Linked DNA regions of Gloeobacter violaceus PCC 7421. The main gene of each other region encodes a partner of the protein of the gene in region 2 in a complex. Links are inferred from orthologs where the notes say so. Each region holds a gene or a part of one and is shown on either strand. Other genes may lie near its edges. The genes, in order: pheT and pheS.

The links.
Region 1: the proteins of pheS (region 2) and pheT are in contact, whole or in part, in a crystal structure (PDB 6P24), measured with the Escherichia coli proteins. The link is inferred for Gloeobacter violaceus PCC 7421 from one-to-one orthologs.

What each region holds. Positions count from the first base shown.
Region 1 is NC_005125.1:3,120,860-3,124,206, forward strand. Bases 316-3,347 are described here. They hold pheT (phenylalanine--tRNA ligase subunit beta), read right to left. Parts: upstream 2,995-3,347; coding sequence 637-2,994; downstream 316-636. Other genes in these bases: GLL_RS15100 (RNA recognition motif domain-containing protein), read left to right, coding at 316-524; rsmH (16S rRNA (cytosine(1402)-N(4))-methyltransferase RsmH), read left to right, coding at 3,162-3,347. Also shown: more of GLL_RS15100, read left to right, coding at 1-315.
Region 2 is NC_005125.1:3,330,305-3,333,423, forward strand. Bases 120-2,923 are described here. They hold pheS (phenylalanine--tRNA ligase subunit alpha), read left to right. Parts: upstream 120-915; coding sequence 916-1,932; downstream 1,933-2,923. Other genes in these bases: GLL_RS16125 (IPT/TIG domain-containing protein), read right to left, coding at 120-551; GLL_RS22860 (hypothetical protein), read right to left, coding at 590-745; fbp (class 1 fructose-bisphosphatase), read left to right, coding at 1,936-2,923. In the rest of the region: more of GLL_RS16125, read right to left, coding at 1-119; more of fbp, read left to right, coding at 2,924-2,982; GLL_RS16140 (Uma2 family endonuclease), read right to left, coding at 3,008-3,119.

The DNA.
Region 1 (3,347 bases), 210 kb from region 2 along the record:
TTTTCGCCCCCGCCGGCGAAGTGGTCTCCCTCAAAGTGATTACCGACCGCAAGACCGGCAAGTGCCGGGGCTTTGGTTTTCTGACCGTGTCCACCCCCGAAGCCGCCGACAGCTTCATCGAGCAATTCAACGGCGTCAGCTTCAAAGATGTCGCCCTGCGCGTCGAGAAGGCCCAGCCCAAGGCCAAGAGCGACCGCAGCGACGAAGGTGACGGCGAAGCCGCCGCCCCCGCCCCCGCCGTGGCCGCCGGCAGCGAAGCGACCGAACCGCAGGTGGAGAGCGCCGCTGCTCCCCGCCCCGTCCCGGCCCGCGCCGCCGGTCCGATTAGCACCGGCCGCCCGCCGATCCGCAAAGTCGACAAAAGCCAGCGCGACCGTCAGGGCGACGGCGGCCGCCGCCAGGGCGACAGCCGCCGCGATCGGCCAGCGGCCACCACCGTCTCCTCCGACGAGGCCAACCAGCCCGACCCGCGCTGGGCCGACGCCCTGCGCGACATTCGCCGCCAATTGACCACCAAGGCCTAGGCGCTCCAGACCAGGAACACGGCAATCGAGCGGTCCAGGACTGAATCTCTTCAGCCCTGGACCGCTCGCTTTTGCTCGATTGTTTCAAGGAGGGCAAAATAGTCGCGTTCCATCAGCTGCGCAGATCGACCGAGTAGCGCTCGGCCAGAGCCTGCCGGACGCGCTGGTGGACGGCGGTGATCTCCTCTTCGGTGAGCGTGTGGTCGCTGCGGTAAACCATCCGAAAGGCGAGGGAGCGGCAGCCCTCCGGCACCCCCTGGCCCTTGAATTCATCGAGCAGCGCGACCGATTCGAGCAGCGGTTCGCCCTGCTCGCGGATGAGCCGCTCGAATTCGAAGACGGTGAGCGCCTCGCGGGCATAGAACGACAAGTCCCGCGCCGCCGGAGGAAAGGGGGAGAAGGAACGAAATTCGACCGGCCGCTCGCGCACCAGGTCGATCAAAAAATCGAGATCGATCTCGAATACAAACGTCTGCTCGGGTAGATCCAGTCGGGAAGCCAGACGGGGGTGAAGCTGGCCGAGGGTGCCGAGCCGCTCGCCCGATACCCACAGCGAAGCCGTTCGCCCCGGGTGCAGCCGCTCGTCCCGGCGGTCGGCCTGGTATTCGACTTCGATCTGCCACGGCTGCAAAATCGCCGCAAGCACGCCTTTGGCTGCGAACCAATCGAAGGGGGGGGTGAGTTTTTGCCAGTCGCCCACCGCAGGCTCGCCGCACATCACCGCCCCAAGCCGGCCCGACTCGAAGATGCCCTCGTCGGAGCGCAAAAAGACGACCCCCACTTCGAAGGCGTGAAAGGGCATGTTTCCCTGGGAGCGGTTGAAGCGCAGGATCTCAAGCAAGCCGTCGATCAAATTGGTGCGCAGGCTGTTGAGTTCGGCGCTCAGCGGATTGCTGAGCACCACCGGCTGCTGGTCGCGGTCCGGGGCGAGCGAGTAAGTCACCACCTCGGTGAGCCCCGCTCCCTGACAGAGCGAGCGCACCCGCCGCTCGATAAAGTCCTCAAAAGGCAGATAGCCGCCGTCGGCGGGGGGCGGCAGGGTGGGCGCGAAGCGGTCGTAACCGACGACGCGCGCCACTTCTTCGATGAGATCGATTTCGCGCTCGATATCGCGCAATCGATGACCCGGTACGGTGACGGCGAATTCCTGCGGCCCCGTCTGTACGTCGAAGCCGAGGTTCTTGAGCACCCGGGCAATCTCCGCATCCGGGATGTCTTCGCCCAGGATCTGGGCGAGGCGCTCGGGCCGCAGGGACACCACGCGGTTCTCGCGACGGCGGTAATCGTCGGTTGCCTGGACGACGGCGCGCGCCCCTGCGCAATCGGCCAATAGTTGCAGAGCGCGGCCGAGGGCGTGTTCGAGGGCGGAGGCGTCCACACCACGTTCGTAGCGCGCCGAAGCCTCGGTGCGCAGCGCAAAGACGCGGGCGGAGCGGCGAATCGCGGGCGGGTCGAAGATGGCCGCCTCCAGCACGATGCGCCGGGTCTGTCCGCCCACCTCGGTGGCCTCGCCCCCCATCACCCCGGCGAGGGCAACCGGCCGCTCGCCGGCGGTGATGAGCAGATTTGCGGGTGTCAAGGGCCGCTCGGTTCCATCCAGGGTGACCAGCTGCTCGCCTTTGTGGGCGAAGCGCACCCCCAGGGTACCGGCGGCGAGCCGGTCGGCATCGAAGGCGTGCAGCGGCTGGCCCCATTCGAGCAGCACGTAGTTGGTGACATCGACGACATTGTTGATGGGGCGCATGCCGGCTTTTTCGAGGCGCTCGCGCAGCCAGTCGGGAGCAGGACCGACGGCGACTTCCTCTAATAAGGTGGCGGTATAGACCGGGCAGGCTTCCGGCTCGGCGATCCGGGCGGCCAGATCGCCCCTGGGCACCAGGGGCGCATCGACCAGGGGCAGGCGCAAGATGCCGCCGGTCAGGGCCGCCACCTCGCGGGCGATCCCCACCATGCTGAGGGCGTCGGCGCGGTTGGCGGTCGAGGCCACTTCGAGAATCGCGTCGTCGAGGCCGAGCAGCGGTCCCACGTCGAGGCCAAGGGGCAGCGACGCCTCGGGAAAGATATGAATGCCCTCGGAGGCTTTTTCGAGGCCCAACTCTTCGAGTGAGCAGAGCATGCCTTCGCTCGGCATACCCCGGATGCTCGCGGCGCGCAGTTTCAAGTCTTTGATCGGTAGATACGTGCCGACCGGGGCCACCGGCGCGTAGATGCCGGCGCGGGCGTTGGGAGCGCCGCAGACGATGTTGAGCAATCGGCCCGTGCCGATATCGACCCGGCAGACGTGCAGCCGGTCGGCCTGGGGATGGGGCGCGCACTCGAGCACCCGGCCCACCACCACCCCGGCCGCCCAGGTGCGCCGATCTTCGACATGTTCAACTTCGAAGCCCGCCATGGTCAGCTTCTCGGCCAGTTCGGACGGCGTGAAATCAAATTCGACGTACTCTTGAAGCCAGTTGAAGGAGACGCGCATGGGATGCAGGCCGGTTGAATGGAGCGTTTCGATGCTATCAGTTTGCCGGGGCACCCGACTATGCACCTGCGGGGCGGCCTTCAAGCTTCAGTTTGAGATTTCCAAATGCTTGCCTCAATTGTCAAAAATTGCCGCGATCGGTTTCGAACACATCGACTCCCGAAAATATGCGACAAGACTTGACAGGAACTCCGCGATTTTTTAGGCTGACTCAAGGTTATCCAGGTCGCGCCCACTCCGCAGTGAACACTCTCCATCGATCGGTCCTGTTGGAAGAAACTATTGTCGGTCTGCAGGTGCACCCCGGCGGACTCTACCTTGACGCCACCGTCGGCCTGGGTGGGCACAGCGAG
Region 2 (3,119 bases):
TTGACCGGCCCGCCGGTACTCGCCAGTTGCGGCGGCTCGAAGGCGGCCACCACACCCGCCGGTGGGGCGGTGAGCAAGTTGAAACCGATGGGGGAAGTGACCTGCGGCGCTTCGCCCACCACCTGCAGCGGCAGACTGGCGGTGCGCCCCTGCAACACCGTCAGATTGCCCACGGCCGGTTCGAGCCGGTAACCGCGGCCCGCCACGGCGAAGGTGAAGGTGCGCGTGGCGGTGAGCCCGGCACTGTCGGTGGTTTGAACGGTAAAAGTGTTGTTGATATTGGTGGTGTTGGGGGTGCCCACGAGCTGACCGCTATTGCTGTCGAGGGTCAGGCCGTTGGGCAGTGACCCGCCAATTACCGACCAGGTATAGGGAGCCGTGCCGCCCACCACCCGCAGGGTGTAGCGGTACTCCTGCTCCAGATTGCCGCTGGGAAGCGCCGTGTCGATGAGGACAGGAACCCCCTGGGCATCGACGGTGCGACATGGCCAAAAAATCAGGGCGGCCCCCGCCAGCATCGCGACTATCGTGCTTTTGAATCGTCGCTGCATGGGGAGCACCGCCAGAAAAAAGGTGCCGTAGAAAGAACCTAGGGGGCCTGGGCGCCGGTGTCGTTGTCCTCGAAGCCGCCGGGACCGGCGGAACGCCGCCCGTAGCGGCCGGTGACCTGTTTTTTGCGATATTTGCGTGCGTTGGCCCGGTTGCGTAGGGCTTTTTCTTTCTTCTGGTTGCGGCGCTTCGCCATTCGTTGTTGACCTCCAGCGTGATAAACGCTTCTACAGGCTATTGTCCGAGCCTGCAGGGCGTTGCCCACCACTCCCGGACCTTTGACTTGTTACGATGCTTTCCCATCCTAGCACCGAGGGCAAGGGGTCACGGTGCGCGATAAGATTGTTCAGGTACTTCGATACTCCTATGCAGCAGCAACTCGACGCGCTCCAGCTCGAAGCCCTCAAAGCGATCCGCGAAGCGGCGGATCTGACCATCCTGGAGCGCATCCGCGTCGACTTTTTGGGCAAAAAAGGCAAGCTTTCGGCGCTTCTGGGCGGCATGGCCAGGCTACCCGCCGAGGAGCGGCCGGTCGTGGGCGCCCTGGTCAACCAGGTGAAAGCCCGGGTCGAGGAGGCGCTCGCTGCCCAGCAGACCCACCTGCAAGACCAGCTTATCGAGCTGCGTCTCGTCGCCGAGGCCCTCGATGTGACGATGCCCGGCCGCTTCGTGCCCCCCGGCCGCCTGCATCCGCTCACCGCCACCACCGACCGGATCGTCGATGTGTTCGTGGGTCTCGGGTTCACCGTCGCCTCCGGACCGCAGATCGAGACCGAGTACTACAACTTCGAGGCCCTCAACACCCCTGCCGATCACCCCGCCCGCGACATGCAGGACACGTTTTACCTGAGCGACGGGCTGGTCCTGCGCACCCAGACTTCCTCGGTGCAAATTCGCTACATGGAAGAGAACGACCCGCCCGTGCGCATCTGCGTGCCCGGCCGCGTCTACCGCCGCGATCAGGTGACCAACCGCCACTCGCCGGTCTTCCACCAGCTGGAGCTGCTGGCGGTGGACGAGGAGATCACCTTCGGAGACCTCAAGGGCACCCTCACCTTCTTTACCCAGGAAATGTTCGGCGACCGGCCGGTGCGCTTTCGGCCGAGTTTCTTTCCGTTCACCGAACCTTCGGCGGAGGTGGACGTGCAGTGCCGCTTCTGCGACGGCAAGGGTTGCCGCACCTGCTCCCACACCGGCTGGCTGGAGATCGCGGGCTGCGGCATGGTGGACCCGAACGTCTTTCAGGCGGTGGGCTACAACCCCGAGAAGGTCCAGGGCTTTGCGGCGGGCATGGGCATCGAGCGCATCGCCATGCTGCTGTACGACATCAACGACATTCGCCTGTTCTATACCAACGACCTGCGCTTCTTGCGGCAGTTTTAACCGATGGACACCACGCCCCTCACCCCGCTCACCAAGGGCATCACCCTCTACCAGCACATCCTTTCCCAGCAGGCGCTCAATCCCGACGCCACCGGCGAATTTAGCGGCCTGATGGTGCAGATCAGCCTGGCGGCCAAACTGATTTCGCGTCAGCTCGCCCAGGCGGGCCTGGTCGAAAACGTGCTGGGCTTTACCGGCGAGACGAACGTCCAGGGCGAAGCGGTCCGTCACCTCGACCAGTACGCCAACGAGACGTTTATTCGCGTCTTCCAGAACACAAATCTGGTCTGCCTGCTGGTCTCCGAAGAACTCGAAGACCCCCTGCCGCTCTCCAACCAGTGCCCGATCGGTTCCTACGCTCTGGTCATCGATCCGGTGGACGGCTCCAGCAACATCGATGTGAACGTCTCGGTGGCCTCGATTTTCTCGGTGCAGCGGCGCAACCCGCGCGCCACCGACGAGACAAGCAGCCTGCTGCAAAAAGGCACCGGGCAGGTGGCGGCGGGCTACGTGCTCTACGGCCCCAACACGATGTTCGTCTACACCAGCAGCCAGGGGGTGCACGGTTTTACCCTCGACGCCGGTCTGGGGGAATTCGTCCTCTCCCACCCGAATATCCGCATCCCCGAGCGCGGCGATTACTACAGCATCAACGACGCCTACTCGGCCGAATGGCAGCCGGGCACGCGCGCCTTTATCGACTACCTCAAGCAGGCCAAAAGCCGGGGCGAAAAAGCCTACTCCGCCCGCTACATCGGCTCGCTGGCCGCCGATGTGCACCGCACGCTGCTCACCGGGGGCATCTTTCTCTACCCGGGCACCGTCGCCAAGCCCAAGGGCAAGCTGCGGCTGCTCTACGAAGCCCAGCCCCTCGCGCTCATCGCCGAGCAGGCGGGGGGCAAGGCGAGCACCGGCACCGAGCGTATCCTCGATATCGAGCCCAAGACACTCCACCAGCGGGTGCCACTCGTCATCGGCAGTCCCTACGAAGTGGATCTGGCGGTGGCCTTCGCTCGGGGCGAAAAACAAACCGTGGTTGCCGGTTCGTAACCTCTACTCTGCAAAGATACTTCGCTCATACCAGTTCGTCCGGCAGCGCGTTCGGATCCAAACCCATCCGGCGCAGGCGCTCCTCCAGAATGGCCGTGCGCAGTTCGGCTTGCTCCCTGGCGGTGCGCTCTTGCCGG